DNA from 3 places in the Paenibacillus sp. FSL L8-0502 genome. Region 1 is predicted to be linked to each of the others. Evidence: riboswitches for the same ligand, from Rfam matches in the RefSeq annotation. Region 1 holds a riboswitch; each other region holds the start of a gene.

The links. A riboswitch is a leader RNA that binds a small molecule or an ion and turns the genes downstream of it on or off. The one in region 1 is predicted to bind thiamine pyrophosphate.
Region 2: linked by a shared signal. The riboswitch ahead of NSQ57_RS04740 (ECF transporter S component) and the one ahead of NSQ57_RS02170 (ABC transporter substrate-binding protein) in region 1 are both predicted to bind thiamine pyrophosphate.
Region 3: linked by a shared signal. The riboswitch ahead of thiC (phosphomethylpyrimidine synthase ThiC) and the one ahead of NSQ57_RS02170 (ABC transporter substrate-binding protein) in region 1 are both predicted to bind thiamine pyrophosphate.

The regions. Positions count from the first base shown of each region.
Region 1 covers NZ_CP151958.1:482,882-489,322, forward strand. The annotation lists gene NSQ57_RS02165 (MTH1187 family thiamine-binding protein) at 1-122, opposite strand, end outside; gene NSQ57_RS02170 (ABC transporter substrate-binding protein) at 662-1,705, opposite strand; TPP riboswitch at 1,899-2,008, opposite strand; gene NSQ57_RS02175 (pyridoxamine 5'-phosphate oxidase family protein) at 2,279-2,713, shown strand; gene NSQ57_RS02180 (bifunctional 2',3'-cyclic-nucleotide 2'-phosphodiesterase/3'-nucleotidase) at 2,938-5,040, shown strand; gene NSQ57_RS02185 (EAL domain-containing protein) at 5,310-6,371, shown strand.
Region 2 covers NZ_CP151958.1:1,054,592-1,061,032, reverse strand. The annotation lists gene NSQ57_RS04745 (ABC transporter ATP-binding protein) at 1-721, opposite strand, end outside; gene NSQ57_RS04740 (ECF transporter S component) at 721-1,317, opposite strand; TPP riboswitch at 1,567-1,678, opposite strand; gene NSQ57_RS04735 (TatD family hydrolase) at 1,721-2,518, opposite strand; gene NSQ57_RS04730 (polynucleotide kinase-phosphatase) at 2,539-5,148, opposite strand; gene NSQ57_RS04725 (3' terminal RNA ribose 2'-O-methyltransferase Hen1) at 5,145-6,441, opposite strand, start outside.
Region 3 covers NZ_CP151958.1:861,298-867,738, reverse strand. The annotation lists gene acnA (aconitate hydratase AcnA) at 1-166, shown strand, start outside; gene NSQ57_RS03845 (YitT family protein) at 323-1,159, opposite strand; gene NSQ57_RS03840 (hypothetical protein) at 1,669-1,821, shown strand; gene thiC (phosphomethylpyrimidine synthase ThiC) at 1,944-3,788, opposite strand; TPP riboswitch at 3,976-4,088, opposite strand; gene NSQ57_RS03830 (IclR family transcriptional regulator) at 4,244-4,987, opposite strand; gene NSQ57_RS03825 (alpha/beta hydrolase) at 5,288-6,325, shown strand.

The sequences.
Region 1 (6,441 bases):
TTCACCTGATGTTTGACACCGGAGCGCTGAATGACCTCAATCGCCTTATCTACATACGGGTAAGAGTCCTCGTTATTAGGAGTTTTAGGGATTACTTGAATACTGAGCAGTGTATTAGCCATGCAAATTCACCTGTCCTTCATTTGGAGTGTTTTAGAGAAAATAGGGTGGTTTAAGGCGTTTGAGACCGCTCCGCGTTTCATTTGGTCTTACGATCGCTGTTGCAGGGGGATTCTTGGATTATTTAAGTTTTCAAAGGTAAGAATTCCCCTGCAAAGGCGAACGCTCCGCTTCTCCAGATTCAAATGAACCGCTCCGCTGCTGCCCGCCTTAAAAGCACCCTATTTTTAAAGCTGGTTTGTGCGGCATTTTTAACACACAAGCGCACCTACTTAGCGCTTAGATAATATGAAACTAAAGAATAAACCAAGTTGAACGAGAACGAAGTGGGCGGAATGGTGCTGTACAAGCGTTAGCGTTCGCTTTAAAAGCTTTCCGTAGGAAAGCTCGCTTCGGAAGCATAACCTCCGCGGATTTCTACATTAATCATAAGTTTTTATTAAGAAATCCGGGGCGGTGGCGATGGGAAGCACCATCCGACTGCGTAGTGGCGCTTCGTTCACTTCTCTAGTTCAGTCTTATTTAGCGTTTTAACAAATGGTCAGCGCTTGGGCAAGAAGTCGTTTGTGAAGGCTTTATCGACTTCCAAAGGCTTGCTGAGCAGCTTGCGTTCGTACATCCAGTCCGAATAGTTTTGCCATACCTCCGCTTTTTGCACACCCCATTGTGCGGCATCGTCCTGATAACGCGGGCTCAGCCATTTTTGGCTGGCAATTACCAGTTTTTTATCCAGCTCCGGTACAGCTTTGCTTAAAATGTCCGCGGCTTCTTCCGGATGAGCGATAGTGTATTCATAGCCTTGTGCGGTAGCATCCATGAACGCTTTAACCAGCTCGGGATCATTTTTTATCGTTTGTTCGTTGCTCACAATTACAGGCGTATAGTAATCGAGGCTTTTGGAATAATCTTTTACATACAGCATATCCAGAGGCTCACCTCGAAGCTGGGCCTCGATTCCGGTCCATGCGTAGAAAATCCAGGCAAAGTCGATATCCCGCTTCACGGCTGTAAAATAGTCTGCATTGCCCATGTTGACGATCTTCACTTTGCTCACATCGCCTTTGTCTGAATCCATGATGGATTTCATGACCGCTTCTTCTACGGGAGAGCCCCAACCGCCGTATTTTTTACCTTCAAAATCTTTCGGGCTTTTAATTCCGCGATCTACCGGGGCTGCGAAGCCTGAGGTATTATGCTGAATCACCGCAGCGATGGATACAAGCGGCACACCTTGCGTGCGGGCCTGTGTGACGCCTTCTTGGTAGCTGATACCAAAAGGTGCAGCATTAGAAGCAACCATTTGATCGGCTCCGCCTGAACCAGGTTGAACAATTTGGACATTCAAACCTGCTTTTTCGTAAAATCCTTTGTCCTTGGCGACATAGAGTCCCGTATGATTCGTATTGGGTGTCCAGTCGAGCACGATTTTAACATCTTTGAGCCCCTTTGCCGGAGTAGACGTTTGAGTGTCGGTAGCGGAAGCTGCTTCTTGGGATGTAGGGGGACTTCCACCGCAAGCGGTCAGGGTCAGGGCCATGAGCCACAGACTGATCAGTCCCAGGCTTAATATTTTCATGCGCTTCATCGTTAGTGTTCTCTCCTTTTGATTACCCGTTATCCATCCAATCAGACAGCTTAAGTTTCCCATTTTCATAAAAATAACATCTGCCGGACGCGATCTTTCCAACAACTTAATCCTCAACAAAAAAGCGCCCCGAGTTTCCGGGACGCTTGCGCTTGTATATACCAAAGTAAGGGATGGTCCTATGTAAAGAAGGCACATCTTGCTTAAGCATTCCTACGCTGGCATTACCCAGATCAGGTTGTAAGGGTCAGTGTCTTGGGACACACTCTCAGCCGGCCGATTCCAGCACCCCTGGCATTGTATGGTTTAATGGGTTCATTTATTCGGGTTTACTACGACGATTATATGCTTTGAATGCGGGTCTGTCCAGCATGAAGGGAGAGATAACGGTTCATTTGCCGAACGACAGGGTACACTTTTACTGTGAGCTTTGATCTGAAAATGAGTATGAATCAATCCGATTCGATCCGGTCATGTTATTTTCAGAACAGCTGCGCAGGTAGGTTCAGATGGGCTGGTGCCCAATGGCATGGCCGTAGAGAATTCTAATTCGTGAAAAGGAGTTGTTGTACTGTGGGTAAAACGGAAACATTGGATCGCAACCAACTGGAACAAGCCATTGTGAAGGCTTTGGATAACAACAAATTTTGTTCGTTAGGTACGGTAGAGGGTGGCAAACCGAAAGTACGCTATATGGCCCTTTTTAACGATGGAATGAACATTCATCTGGCGACAGATCGCAAAACGCATAAAGTGGATGAGCTAAAGGACAATCCGAATGCTTATCTGCTGCTGGGTTATGAGGTTGGCGGTACGAAGGAAGTTGTAGAAGTGGAGGCTACCGTCCAGATTACAGCTGATGAGGGGCTGCGCAAACAAGTGTGGAACGATTCCTTGAAGGAATGGTTCTCCGGACCGGATGATCCCGATTATGTCATTCTGGACGTGAATCCGACTCGCATTGAGTATGTGGGTCAGCAAACGGAGCGCCAGGTGTGGAAGAAATAATACGAATATAAATGGATAAACCAGTGAATCTCCGAGTTTTTATTAGGAGGTTTGCTGGTTTTTTTATGTTTGAGAAAAATAATTATTTTTTCATAAATAATTTTAAGTAAATGACTACTTTTTTGTCTGGCGTTGGATTAAAATAGAAATGGTGGGTTCAAGGCTTACATATATGTGCAAAAGTATGTATATGAGGCATACACCTTAATGAGGAGGGGTATATTTTGTTATTACGTAAAAATTGGTTTAAAGGGTTTACAGCAGCAGTTGTAGCTTGTAGCATGCTGGTGTTTTCGGCCGCTCCATCTTGGGCAGCTAACAAATCCCGCGATGAAGCTACGGTGAATCTGCGGATCATGGAAACAACGGATATTCATGCGTCCCTGATGAACTACGATTACTACTCGGACAAAGAAACCAACGAATATGGCTTGATTAACACAGCCGGACTAATCCAACAGGCGCGTAGTGAAGCGAGAAACAGCATGTTGTTCGATAACGGTGATTTATTGCAGGGCAATCCATTAGGTGATTATATGGCCAGAAATAAAACCTTCGAGAAAGAAGGCGGCGTCCATCCGGTCTACAAGATGATGAACTTGATGGGCTATGATGCGGCTACAGTGGGCAACCACGAATTCAACTATGGTCTAGGCTTTCTGGAGAAATCGCTCAAGGGAGCCGATTTCCCTTACGTAAATGCGAATGTTTATGTTGACAAGGGGGGTCAAGCTACTAAAAATTATTTTACCCCTTATCAGATTCTTGATAAAACAGTAACGGATGAAAAAGGTGATCAGCATACACTCAAAGTGGGTGTAATCGGCCTGGTAACACCTCAAATTATGCAATGGGATGAAGCCAATTTAAAGGATAAGGTCGTTACGAAGGATATTGTGGAAACGGCGAAAAAGTTTATTCCTCAAATGAAAACGGAAGGTGCCGACATTATTGTCGTGCTTGCGCACACAGGTTATGAGGATGTGCCACAAACGCCAATGATGGAGAATGCTGTTAAATATTTGAGCCAGGTGGAAGGAATTAACGCGATTCTGTTTGGGCATGCTCATAAATCTTTCCCAGGCCCTGATTTTAAAGATATGAAGGGTGTAGATCTGGATAAGGGAACCATTAATGGCGTACCGGCCGTGGAAGCTTCTTCATGGGGCAAGGATTTGGGCATTATTGACCTGACTCTGGAAAAGGAAAAGAGTGAATGGAACGTAATCGACTCTCAGTCTCAAGTGCGTCCGGTAGTGAGTACTACCAATCAGACTGTGAAGTTTACGCCTGAATTCAAACTGATTGATGCGGTCAAAGAAGAGCATCAAGGAACGCTGGATTATATTCGCCAGCCTGTAGGAACAACGACGGCGCCAATTACCAGCTATTTTGCATTAGTGCAGGACGACCCTTCCATTCAAATTGTGACGAATGCACAGAAATGGTATGTTCAAAACCATCTTAAAGGAACTGAATACGAAAATCTTCCAGTATTGTCGGCAGGCGCTCCATTCAAGGCCGGCGGTCGAAACGGAGCCGAGTATTACACTAATATTCCTGAAGGTACGGTAGCGATTAAAAACGTGTCCGACCTGTATGTGTACCCGAACACGGTTCATGCTGTAGAAGTGACCGGTGCTGAAATTCAGGAATGGCTGGAGTGGTCTGCGGGTCAGTTCAACCGTATTGATCCAAAGCAAACTGAGGAGCAATCGCTGATCAACAAGGATTTCCCAACCTACAATTTTGATGTCATTGATGGTGTGAATTATCAGATTGATGTAACGCAGCCTGCACGGTATGATGCCAAGGGAACTATTATTGATTCTTCAGCGCATCGTATCAAGGATCTGCAATACAATGGAAAGGCTATAGATCCTGCACAGAAATTTATCGTAGCCACCAATAACTATCGTGCTTCCTCATCCAAACTGGCCAACCCAGATGGCAAACGAATTGTGATGGCAGCACCGGATGAAAGTCGTCAAGTCGTTGTTGACTATATCCGTACGAACGGAACGATTAATCCATCGGCGGATGGCAACTGGTCTATTGCTTCTTTTGGTCAGGCAAAGGTTACTTTCGAGTCCTCTCCTGATGCCAAAGACGTGCTGGCAGGCAATCAACAAATTTCATACTTGAGCAGCGCGGCAGACGGTTTTGCCAAATACAGCTTAAAAGCTGGCGCTAAGCCTAGTACAGCAACGACTTCTGTAAAGGAAGCTGTGGCTCCCGCGAAAGCAACAGCAAAGCCAGCTGTTAAAACGACCAAACCGGCGGTTGTTAAACCAGCTAAAACAACAAAGCCAAAGGCATCCAAATAACTTCGAATTTTAGTTTTCGTTTAATATCAGAATGAAGCAGCAAGTCTCTTTAACCAAGAGATTTGCTGCTTTTTTTAATATCAAAAAACAGCCCCGAATTATTATGAGTGTAAAAAGGTTTTGTTTTTGTCGAATATGTACTTAAGTCCTAAGTTATCGTTAAAAAAAGCTGCTTTTTTGTAAAAAAACGTAATTATATAGTACTTTTGTTCTAGTTATTTGTGATATAATGGTGAAAAAACCGGAAAATTGTTCCGAGGAGGACCATTATGACATGCAGCAATTGCAGCATCATATTACCTATAAAGGATCAAGGATTGCTTAGAATTAGGTATTCCAGGGTGTCGCTTACTCCAGCATTAGATGGTTTGGGTATGCTATCGGAACAAATGAAGCAGCAACATGAGCGTGAGGGCGGCATAGAGTTTCGCTATGAGAGCCGTTCAGAGTTGGAACAGCTGGTTAACGGACTGGCTCGTCTGCCGCAGGAATACTTGAACCATATACAAGTTGTGGTGACTGGCTTGCATCATGTCGAAGGATATGAGGACTGGCTTTTATTTAGTCAATTGCAAGCCAGACTGCAACATCCGGATATCGTGAGTATTATTAAGGATCAAAGTTTTTCCAGCCATATGCAGCCTATTGTTGACCACAAGCTGGATATTATCGGGTTTGAGTTTTTGCTGCGTCCGTCACATGCGGAAAGACCTTTTCAGCCTTTCCGACTGTTTGAAATCGCCCGTGAAGCTGGCTTGCATGCTCATCTGGATCGCTCGGCTCGTTTTTCCGCTATTGAAAAAAGTGCAACATGCCTTCCGGCGGGGATTAAACGTTTTATTAACTTTCTCCCTTCCACCATTTATAATCCGGCTTATTGCTTGAATCACACCTTTGAGACGATTGATCGGTTATCCATGAGTACGAAGGATTTTGTATTTGAGGTCGTAGAAACGGAAGAGATAGACGACCTTAATTTTTTGCATCATATCTTTGAGCAATATCGTAATCGAGGAGTTTCAGTTGCCCTGGACGATGTGGGGGCAGGCTATTCTACGACAGAGCTTATGAATTGCCTTCAGCCGGATTATGTCAAAATTGACCGTAGTATAATTGACGGCTGTCATAGTAACAGTAATCAGAAACGGCAAATCACAGGAATTGTAGAATCGGCTTTTCGTTTTGGAGGCCAAGTGTTGGCTGAAGGAGTAGAGCAGATAGAGGATTTTGAATTTTGTCGTGAAGCAGGTGTGTCACTGGCTCAGGGTTATTTGTTTGGCAAGCCGGAGCCCGGTCCGCCCTCCAATTTTATGCTTAGCAGCGTAATATAGTCAGGAACAAATTTAAGTAGATGTAGTTTATAAAAATTGGAGCTTAAATAAGGCTGTCGTATAAGCATTA
Region 2 (6,441 bases), 570 kb from region 1:
GATACCACACGCCGTACTCGGACAATCCCTGCCGGTGCACATGAAATACTTCTTGGGCCCTTCCATCTGCAATGATCTCCCCTTGAGCAGAAAGCACCACAATCCGATCCACATCATGGACAATTTCATTAATTTTATGCTCCACAATCACCAGTGTCTGGTCTACCGAAATGTTGCGAATGGTATCCCACACCTGTGTAGTGCCTTCCTCGTCCAACAAAGCCGTGGGCTCATCCAGAAAAAGCACTTCTGGCTCCATAGCCAGCACAGACGCAATCGCCAGCCGCTGCTTCATTCCCTGTGACATGCTGCCAATGGGCATATGTATATCATCCGTCGATAGACCCACCTGTATCAGCAGCTCGCGAATACGGGATCGCATCTGCTCCCGGGGAACCTGATTATTTTCCAACACAAAAGCCAGTTCCTCATCTGCATATGACATACAGAACTGCGTATCAGGATCTTGAAATACAATACCTGAGACACTTGGGATTACAGCAGCATCGCATTTCATAGGCACTTCTATCGTGCGTGGAATCAGACCGCTTAACACTTGGAGCAGTGTTGATTTACCGCATCCACTCGGTCCCAGTAGCAGCAGCTTTTCCCCCTTGCGGACAGACAAAGACATATTGTGAAAAAGCAGCTCTTGCTCACCGGGGAATTTCAACCGTAGCCGGGTGATCGAAGCCACCACATCTTCGGTTGCCCGGCTCATCAATCCAGCCCCTTATAATCTTGTTCCGTTGCAGGCCTCAAACTTCGCGTGACTCCGGTTACCTCCAATGCCTTAGCCAGATAGAACGCGAATACCCCGGCAATCACAATACTGCCAATCATCCGAAATCCAATATACAAAACATAGTTCCAAGTCGATAGCTGATCAATATACCCGTAGCTGAAGTCTAAAATCAGAGAAGTGACAGCCGCCCCAGCCGCAGCTAGCGAAGCAACCCACAGGTTTGCGTTCCGATACAGAAAAGCCGCAAAAAACAGCTCCGCTCCCAAGCCTTGCAGCAGGCCATAGTACAAGGTGGACATACCCCATTCGCTTCCCAAAAAAGCACTGACCGTTGCCGCTGCCACCTCTGCCAAAATCGCAACACCCGGCTTGCGAATGATGAGATAAGCAAACGTACCTGCCATAAACCACATGCCATACATCAGTTGCTCGGCGTGTAGACCCAATGGTTTCATCAAATCATAGGCAGGTCCCCATATTTTGTAGATCAACCCGAACACAACAGCGATCACAATCGTGACCAAAATATCCGTCAGTTTCAACCCTTTGGACGCTCTTACAGCAGTATTCATTATTGCGTGCTCCCCTTTTTCCTTATAGTTGGCCTCTTGGCCATGAAAAAAAGCTTGTCTGGAGCTGAATCTCCAGGCAAGCTTTATGCGCAGTAAAAGGTGAAGCACCATACAAAACATCATTCGTCGATATGCCTTATATAACCAGTAGTCTAAACTACTACACTGATACCCAGCCAAGTCAGGATCAAGGTAAAATGCTAGGACATACATTGAATCTATCGACAACCGCAAAAAAAAGCGGCATTCCTGTATAGTGTTCTTGGTTTCTCTACGCTGGCATTACCCAGATCAGATTTCACGGTCAGTGGCAAGGGCCACCCTCTCAGCCTGACTTTCTCAAGCTCCCGACAATGCTTTTTAATTCACTATAATATATACCACATCTATGGCTTTGACAATCCTATAATCCGAAGAAACGTTTAGCCGTTTCCGTCGTCGCGATTTCGATCTCCATCATGCTTCGACCTGTACATTCGGCTATCGTAGCAGCAATGTGAGCGAGATACATGGGCTCATTACGCCCTTCTTTAGGCTTCACAGGCAAATTACGCGGGGTCAAAAATGGAGCATCCGTTTCAATCATCAGACGGTCCAAGGGAATATCTCTGACCAGTTCACGCAGATGCTTCCCCCGCCGTTCGTCGCAAATCCAGCCGGTGATTCCGATATACAGTCCCATTTCTACATACGTACGCAATTCCTGTTCCGTGCCGGTAAAACAATGCACTACCGCTTTATCGACAAGCCCTTGATACTCCCGAAGCATAGCGACAAAGTCCTCATGTGCATCTCGTTCATGCAGAAATAACGGCATTTTCAGCTCACCCGCCAGTTGGATTTGCTCGCCAAACCATCGGCGCTGCACATCACGTGGCGAAAAATCACGGTTATAGTCCAATCCGCATTCCCCTATGGATACGACCTGCGGCTGACCCGCCAACTGGCGGAGCTGCTGAATCGTGTCTGCACTGCAGTCTTTGGCATCATGGGGATGCACGCCAGCTGTCGCATACAGCTTGCCCGGATAACGCGCTGCATACTGAGAAGCTTCCCGACTGCTGCGGACACTGGTCCCGGTAATAATCAGCGGTGAAATCCCTACAGCCGCGGCTCTCTCTACCACCTGTTCCCGATCTGCATGAAACGAACGATGCATCAAGTTCACACCAATATCAATTAACGGTGTACCCCTTTCCATCTCAATCCCTCCCTCGCAAACTACAATCTTGGATCAATCGGCTCTGATTCCAGAGATAGTGCGGCAAGGACGCATTCATGAATACGATCTACCGTATCCTTGCGGACAAAACGTTCCACGCCTTCCATACCAAGCGCTCCTTCCATCAGGGCATGACGCTCCTTTTTGTTCGTTCGACGCTGCTTCAGACGCTTTAAATTCTCAGGGGCAAGATAATCCATACCGTAAATGATGTGCAAATACTTCCGGCCTCTCACCTTGATTGCAGGCTGAATCATCTTGTCCCGATTTTTCATCAAAAAGCGTTCCGGCTTGATCACAATCCCCTCATGACCATCCTCTGTCATCTCGTTCCACCAACGAATGACCTCTTCCTCGCTTGCTTCGTCCGTGATCACGCGATACTCTGTCTCCATAAACAGGGAAGACAGCCCAGCCAGCTCCCGGTTTTGCTCCATATGCCAAATATGAGAATGGTCGAAAAAAGTCTTTCCGCTGTGTGCCAGCGTATGAAACGGTGCGATACGAATCTCATCCAGACCGTCCACATCCCAGCAATATTTTTGAAAAGCCTCTTGAAACGTCACGGCATTCGCGTACTTCTGTTCCATTTCCTCCAACCAGTCTCCAACCTCTCGGCCCGCAACCTTCGCCTGCTTCAGCTTGTCTACCAGCTTACTGCGATCCAGCAGAGCTGCTTCACCCACATGCGCATACTGTGCAGCAATCAATTCCCGAGCCTTGAGATTCCACGGTACAATTTCCGCATCCAGCAACACAAAATCCGTCTGGTTCCGTTCAAAATATCCGGCAGTCCGTAGATCCACATTCAGCTTTTCCAGCACTTGCTTCCCAAGGCTTTGTTCAAAGAAAGCTCTCCCGCTCCGACTGTAGATCGTGCCCAATGTCGGGTAGCCTACATACTCGACAGCGGCCTGTTCGTTTTTGAATAATAGCAAAATAGCCCGGCTACCCATATGTTTTTTCTCGGCCACCATCGTTTGTACCCCTTGCCCGCGATAATAAGCCAGCGCTTCACGCGGATGCTCCAGATAACCTTCCTCTGCAGACACCGCTGGAGCAGGACTCATGGTCGGTGGAATATACACCAGTTCCTCTATCGGTACTGTCACATGTGACACGGCATCTATAGCGGTTTTGACCGATTCTCCTTGAACGCGCACTTCGCCATACGATTCCGTCAGTACACTGTAACCAGCGATGAGCTTGCGTAAATTCGGCGGGGAAAACCGTTTTCTCTGCCACCGGACAAGTGGGCTATCGGGATCATTCGCATAATTCTCATGTGCCGGAACGCTGACAAATTCCTTTTCCGGAAAACGATAAGCGGTCAGCATACCGCCAAATACCACACCCTGATCAATATTCACCGTCTGATTCACAAGGGTAGGCTGCGGTCTAGGATCATGTCCCCATACTACTATTTCTCCCGATTCATGGTCTACGAACCAATCTTTGCGGATTGGTTTTCCGTCTGCATCCTGTCCTTCCGTATCTCCATAACGGCAATAATCAGAAATACGTGCCGACTGTTTACCGATAAAATGATCCTTAATCCCCGCATGAGCCACGACCACGTGTCGCAATCCATTCCTGCCAAAAATAAGATGTGAGGGTGCATGTAGCAGAAAATCCCTTAACTCGCTTCTAAGCTGTTCCGCCGCTGCCTTGCCCGCTTTTTGTTCATACTGGGCCAGTTCCTCTGCAAATCGTTCATCCCCATGACTGAGAGTCACCTTTCTTCCATCAAGGTAACGGCCGATTTTCCAGCCATGATTGCTGTCAATCATATACGCTAGTCCAGCATCCACGTGCTTTTTCCAGAACTGCACCGCTTGTAACGATTTGGGGCCACGGCTCATCACATCCCCGACAGATACTAGTCTTCTGCCATCTGGATGATGGTATAGTCCTTCCGTATCTTCCGTATATCCTAGCCGCTCTATCACTTCCAGCATCTCATGGTAGCACCCATGGATATCACCAATGATGTCAATACCTGAGCCAATCTCATGAAACAGTGGCTGCGCACGGCGAACAAAATTCATTTCTTCTATATCCTTAAGGATATAGCAAGCGTTAAAGCCTTCCTCACGGATCCCACGCAGGTTCCGCTTTAACAGCTGTGCCTGCTGCTTGACCCGTTGGCGGCCACGCGGATGCTCCCTGCCTAAATCACGTTCCAGCAGCACAGCTTCGGATACATCCAGTACCAAAGCCATTACAGGAACATGCGCCTTGGCTGCCAACTGTACATATTTTTGACGGTCCTCAGCATACAAATGGGTGGCATCCACAACCGTCAGCTTATTCAAGCGACAGCGCATAGCCAGAATCGTATCCATCGCCTCAAACGCCTTGGCTGACATTTGCTGATACTCATAGAACAGTACGTCCGATTCCAGTCTTGGAAGTCCACTCCAGTCTATAAATTCCGTATCTCCGACCAGCTTGCGAAAATGATCCGAGGATACCACTTCTGTCTCCAGCAGAATCCCTTCGCTCACCAGCTTGTCTAATAATGTGGTTTTCCCACTGTTGGAGGCCCCCACCAACACAACCAGTCCAGCATGCGGTAAATGAATCGTACGTTTGGATGAATTGCTCATGCTTCCTTCTGCTCCTTTCTGCGCGTAAATATAGCCATTTGGGTCGGTTGTCCAAAGCCTTCGACCTCTTCTCCGATCCCCTTCAGCGCTACCGAATAAGGAGCTTCCACAATCCACTGCTCACATCGTTCCTGAAACTCGCTTCTACTCCATTCAAAACGGTGATCGCCATGCCGCATCTCTTGCTGATTCATACGATACACTTCATTATATTCACGATTGGGAGTCGTCACGATCAGCACGCCCGGCTGATACTCCGTTACAATCGTCTTCATCACCCGGTTCAGACGATGCTCATCCACATGCTCAATGACCTCACATAGGATCATCACATCTTTTCCCCGCAATTGTTCATCATAATAAAAGAGAGAGCCCATCATGGGTGTAGGACTGATCGCATCGGCATGCCTTTCCAGCTTGTTAAAACGCTCCACGGCTCTCAACTGTGCATACGCAGACGGCTCCACCGCCCAAATCTCTTCAACGCCCGTCATTCGGGCCATCCGAGCCGATAGCTTCCCTTCCCCTGAACCCAAATCTACGATTTTCTGTCTGCGAGGCAGCTTGCGAATTACGTCCATAATAGCTTGATACCGCAGCTCATTTAGCCGTACTGTAGGCTGTTGCTTCCCTTCCTCATGTGGCTGTTCTGGCTGTTGAATCTGTTCGTGCTTATCCTTTTGAGCTTGGACAGTATCCTTTTCAATATGTTTTTTAATACCTATTTCATCACAATCAGATTGCTCAAATTGCTCAATCAGATTGGTAAAACGAAGCGTGCGTCGAATGATAAGCTCGCGTAGCGGATGCGCTGACAGCCAGCCTTCACCGTAACGTCTCAGCTTGTCAAACTCTTCTTCACTGATATAGTAGTGCTTATAGTTATCCAACACCGGAATCAACAGCAATAACTGACGTAGCGCATACTGCACCGTCTGATGGCCACTTAACGTGACATATCTGACAGTGCTTCGATTTTTCAGCTGAAAAGAATAGTCTGCTTCCCCTCGTTCTATGTCCACTTGATAGCCCAGCGGAGCAAATAGTCCCTCCACCACAGAATCCGGTAAATCCGAAGCAACAGGCCCAAACGATAACTCCAGCGCGAAAGGATGCGTCACCCATTCTGCATACTCTTCTTTGGGTTTGCCGTTCAGTGCCGTACCAAGCGAGCCACGAATATAGGTGCAAAATAAGCTGCTGGTTACAAACTCCCGGTCATTAATATATTGTGTAATATCATAGCTATCTGGACTGTTTTTGACCAAATCTATCGAATCTGGCGAAGCCTGA
Region 3 (6,441 bases), 380 kb from region 1:
CAATGACGTGAAGCCTGGTCAAGAGCTTACAGTTGTGGCTAAACGCGAGGATGGCACAAAGTTCGAATTCCCGGTAATTGCTCGTTTGGACAGCACCGTCGACATCGACTACTACCACAACGGTGGTATTCTGCAAACCGTATTGCGTCAAATGATTCAAGAGTAATAATGTAACATTATATACAGAACCCCCGAGTGCAGATTTATCTGCGGTTCGGGGGTGTTTTTTTATCTGTACGGACTCAATGTGAAGTAAAAAAAGCCGATCCCTCAGGACCGACTTCCTACCCTATTCTCCTATAACCTGACCTTCGCATGCGAGTTACTTCGAAATATCCAGAAACCCCTCTCCGAACACGTCTCGCACGTCATGAATGGTGATAAACGCTGCTGTGTCGATGGCTTTCACTATCTTTTTAAGTGCCGATACCTCTTGTTTACTAATGACGATATAGAGCACTTCTTTTGGATTTTTAGTGTAATAACCGTGGCCTGACAGGACAGTAACTCCACGATCCATTTTCGTAATGACCATCTCGGCAATTTTATCTTGGTGCTCCGAAATGATCATGACCGCTTTTTTGGGGTTCAGTCCTTCGATCATGAAGTCCATCACCTTCGTACCAACGTACAAAATAACGATAGTTAGCATCAATTTTTCCGGGCCAATAATAAAATAGGAAGAGAATGCGACAATCAAATCAAAAAACAGAAGACCATAACTGATATTCCAATCTAGATACTTGTTGGCAATCCGGGCTAAAATGACCGTTCCCGCCGTTGTGCCACCTACCCGTACGATTAAGCCAATGCCAGCCCCCACCAAAACTCCGGCAAAAACGGCATTAATCGTCGGCTCATGCGAATCAATCCGCCAGTTGACTGTTAAATGTAAAAACAGCGAGTTAAAAGCGACCGCAATGATAGTGTACAAGGTCGTTCTCTTGTCTAAAAATTTATATCCGACAATCAGCAGCAAGCCATTAATCACCAGATTAACGATCGAGGGAGACCACTGAAACAGGTAGTACAGGATGATTGTGACCCCTGTAACGCCCCCCTCACCAAACTCATTCGGGATCACAAACAGATTAACAGCTAGCGCGAAAAAAAACGCACCCAGAATAATAAATGCGATGTCTGCAATACATTTTTTCATATATGCTCTAATCCTCTCTCTAACATTTCAAAGGATGAATCGCCAGATCGATTGGCTGACTCTTGTTGTCAAAATACGCTGACAACCAGTTCATGGTATCTACTACCAAACATAAAGTCAATACAACTTTGACACTTTAATTCGCCACCAGACTGCCTCAATCCTGACTTGAGGATTCCGCAAAATCCTCCTTTTACAAGGTTATTCGACAAAAAAAACACAATCCCGACTACTAAACTAAGAAAACGGGCCTCAAGCCCTTGTTTTAGACCTAGGCACATTTTCCCCTAAAACGACCATCCTCCTAATCAGCATTTTGGACACATATGACCATCTTCCTGTTTTATGTCAAAAGCGTTTTACTTTGAAAAAATGTGGGTATAATGATTGAAACATAACCAAGCAACCTACATAGCATTACGACATCAAGTACATACAAATAGTCCTATACAGACGTCCAAAGCAACTCAATCTGAATTTGACAATATGGAATTGGAGGAATGATCTACATGAATACAATGAACTTAACCGTCCACACCCTGATGCCCTTTCACCACCAATACCAACGTGCCAACGCGGTGAGTATGCAGAAGAAAGAAGATAGCTCGGAGAAGAAGCTCAGCTTTCAGGACATTTTGAATGAAAAAATGGGTAAAAAATAAGGCGCCGTTTAACCGGTTGCATGACTCGCTTTACATAAGCCAAAAAGCCGTAGTTTCCTACATCGACTGTAGAGAACCACGGCTTTTTTTGATTCATGCGTTCCTAAACTCACACATTCGTTTTACTGACCGCCATCCCGATACTGCTCTGCCTTCTCACGCATCCCGGCAGCTACTGCTTCTTGAGTGTTCAGCCCCTTATCCGCTGCATAGGCGCGAATGTCCTGCGTGATGCGCATACTACAAAATTTGGGGCCGCACATCGAGCAAAAATGTGCTTCCTTGGCTCCCTCTGCTGGTAGCGTTTCATCATGGTAGGACAAGGCCCGCTCGGGATCAAGCGACAGATTGAACTGATCCCGCCAGCGGAACTCAAAGCGTGCCTTGGACAAAGCATCATCCCGCTGCTGCGCCCGTGGATGGCCCTTCGCCAGATCGGCAGCATGTGCTGCAATTTTGTAGGTAATGACACCCTCACGGACATCATCCTTATTCGGAAGACCCAAATGCTCCTTAGGCGTAACATAGCACAGCATGGACGTCCCGAACCAACCGATCATCGCCGCCCCGATGGCTGAGGTAATATGATCATATCCGGGGGCAATATCCGTCGTGAGCGGTCCCAAGGTATAGAAAGGAGCTTCCTTACAAATCTCCATTTGCAAATCCACATTCTCTTTGATTTTATGCATAGGGACATGTCCCGGCCCCTCAATCATGACCTGAACATCATGCTTCCATGCGATTTGCGTTAGCTCGCCCAACGTTTCCAGCTCTGCAAACTGTGCTTCATCATTCGCATCATAGATACTACCTGGACGTAGACCATCCCCGAGAGAAAAGGCCACATCATAGGCTTTCATAATTTCGCAGATTTCTTCAAAATGTGTATACAAAAAATTCTCCTGATGGTGCGCAAGGCACCAGGCTGCCATGATCGACCCGCCACGGGACACAATTCCCGTCATTCTATTCGCCGTCATCGGTATATACCGCAGCAATACACCCGCATGAATTGTAAAATAGTCCACTCCCTGCTCCGCCTGCTCGATCAGCGTATCGCGATACAACTCCCACGTCAGCGCTTCTGCTTCGCCGTTCACCTTTTCAAGTGCCTGATACAGCGGCACAGTTCCAATCGGTACAGGAGAATTCCGAATGATCCATTCACGTGTGGTATGGATATTACGGCCTGTGGATAGGTCCATAACTGTATCCGAGCCCCAACGCACAGCCCAGGTCATTTTCTCCACTTCCTCCTCAATCGAGGAGGTAACCGCAGAATTACCAATGTTCGCATTGATCTTCACGTGAAAATGACGCCCAATGACCATCGGCTCACTTTCCGGGTGATTGATATTCGAAGGCAAAATGGCTCGTCCAGCCGCCAATTCCTGCCGTACAAACTCAGGCTCCACCCCTTCGCGGATCGCCGCAAATTCCATTTCGGGCGTAATGATCCCTTGCCGTGCATAATGCATTTGCGTCACTGTACGACCTTGCGAAGCACGAAGCGGACGGTTGGTCACGCCGGGAAATTCAACTGTCTCCCGTTTGGAGCCAGGTTTCAGTCCATTATCCTCCGGTTTGACGGCGCGTCCCTCGTAAGCCTCCACATCGCCCCGTTCCAGTGCCCAAGCTCGCCGTAATGGAGGCAGGCCCTGACGGATATCGACCTGATAGGCTTCGTCAGTCATGGGACCGCTCGTATCGTACACACGCAATGGCTCATGATGCTCCGTGCCCTGCGGCGTATGTGTAGGATGAAGAGCAATTTCCCGCTCTGGGACGGCAATGTCCGGCCGCGAGCCTTGAATATATACCTTACGGCTCCCTGGAAAGGGCGTTACCCCACTGGCTTGCTCCCCGTTTGTCTTCTCTACCCCAACTTCCCTTGTTCCTGCCAACCTTACTTCTGCTGATTTAAATTCTGTTCCTTTTGTTCCTTCTACTTCTGTCGGCTTCATTGTCCATTCCTCCTGTTTCGATGAAATGACACACCGATCCGGAACCATTCCCAGGGTGGCGCTGATCTATGCAAAAAAGCCGGTTCCCGAGGGAACCGGCTAATCTAACGAGGCAGCTATCCAGACCGTGCACATGTGGAATAATCCTATTCCAATGCGTCACCGTAGACAGCAACTGCGTATACATTTCAATGGCCGATTACTTCCCTACGCTGGTATGATCCAGATCAGGTGCAAAGGGTCCGGAATCTTGCACGATTCCATCTCAGCCCGGCATTACAGGCTCCCCCAGTAACTGTGATACTTCTATTCACATGAGGCGGACATAACAGACATCCCGCCATCCTTATCAGATTACTTCAAATTTATGGCTTTGGCAACCCTTCTAGGTTCCATTTAGCAAGGAGACGCTCCTCATCAAATCACTCTGCTTGCTTCAACTGCATTCATTCTTGTTACGGAAGCATAAGCCCCATTTCCTTCGCCGCTTCGATCAAAATCGGAGCAAAGTCATGTAGCGTCTCGGGTGCAAGCCGACTGACCGGACCGGATACAGATAAAGCCGCAGTGACCTGTCCCTTCCGGTTCACAATTGGTGCTGCCACAGCAGCGGCCCCTGGCTCCCGTTCTTCATAGCTGGTCGCATAGCCCTTCTCGCGAATGTCCTGCAGCTGGGCTTTATAGACCTCCGCGTCTACCGAGGGCGGCCATTCATTCCCGCTTAGCAGGGCTTCCAGCTCCTGCGGCGGCATAAAGGCAGCCAGCACCTTACTGGAGGCTCCTACAGCCAGCGGCATACGCGCACCCACAGGCGCAACCCTGCGGATCGCCTGATTGCTCTGCACGGCTTGTATGCGAATACGCATGCTGCCGTCCCGTAAGTACAAGCTGACCGTTTCGCCCAGACGGTCACGCAGTCCTTCCATTGCAGGCTGTAACAACACCGCCGGCTCGTCACTTTGGGACAAATGTGTGGATAGCTCCCAAATGCGGAAGCCAAGTCGATATTTTTCCGTTTCGGCATTCCGAACGACAAAGCCCCGATCCTCCAACGTAGTCAGCAGCCGATGAACCGTGCTTTTATGTAGACCAATTTTGGAGGCAATCTCCGTTAGGCCAAGATCCGAATCTGCGGTAAAACACAGCAATATATCAAGTGCACGCTCTACAGCGCGAACGGTTAATTTACGGTCTTCCATTCGTGAACCGCTCCTCTTGTATCCATATTCGTTTCACACTATGAAACATGGTTACATAAATTATATAGAATAGTCGCGGCTACTGTAAACCGATGTTTTTGTGACAACCATATTACAGAACGAGAACAAACATCGACAATTCTTTGCATCATTTTTACTTTTCCGGTTCAGGCGTTGACTTTGGATAACCCCCATCATACGATAATAGGTATCTATACGGATATACACTATCATTTTCAAGTGGAATTATACCTAAATTCTATTGAAACGAAGATCAATTTTATATAAGGAGGCTCTTACATGATTTCTACATCCCAGCGCAACTCTCAGCTACAGACCGCTGTTCAGGAGCCGTCCACCCCACTCTTTAATCCCCGTCTGCTGCGGTTCAAGCACGTTGTGATTGCTCTGCTGCTGTCGGTCGTTTTTTTTCTGTTGTTTTGTTTTATTGCTTTGCATGCTTACATCGCATGGGTACTTACGAATCCTACCGTCGCGCCGCTGTACTCTAATCCGATGCAGGCCAAAAACATGCCTTATGAGGAAGTCAGCTTCCCTGCCAAGGATGGTAGCCGCATGGTACAAGGCTGGTATATCCCGGCGGATCAATCGCGGAAAACGATTATTTTCAGCCATGGTTATGGAGCTAACCGCGAAGAAAGCTGGATTCCCATGTATGATCTGGCGCATTATGCCCACAGTTTGAACTTTAATGTGGTCATGTTCGATTATGGATTCGCGTCACAAAACAGCAAATCAGTCGCAACCGGAGGCAAAGCGGAATCCCAGCAGCTTCTCGGAGCGATCCAGCTTGCGAAGCAACGCGGCTCGTCGGAGATTATCGTATGGGGCTTCTCCATGGGGGCAGGAACCGCTCTTCAGGCGGGCTTGCAAACCAAGGATGTGGACGCAATGATTTTGGACAGCACTTTCCTGTTGGAGCCGGATACGCTGTACCATAACATTCACAATCAAATTAACCTGCCAAGACATCCGTCTTTGGAAATTCTGGAGTTGCTGTTTCCAGTCTTGAACGGCACCAGCTTGCATCAGATTCCATATCAGGAGGTTAAAAAGGAAAACTATCCGTTCCCGATCATGTTTGTGCATGGTACACAGGATGAAAAGGCTCCTTATCCTATTGCGGAAAAGCTCGCTGCCAATCAAACCAACCCACTTTCCAGTGTATGGATTGTCAAAAACGGAATACATGAGCTTATTTTCAGAGAGCATCCCCGTGAATATCTACGGCGGGTATCGACGTTTCTAAGCAGTGTACAGGAGCTGGAGGACAAGAAAACGATCGCTGATGCCCACAAACAAACGACTACAAAGTAAAGAATTATTTTTCAAAAAAACTGTATTTAATTCTTCACCTTGAAGAAGCCTGCCTACGGACACTAACCCGTGCCGTAGCTGGGCTTCTTTTTCGTTTACCATGGTATTCTTGTTCT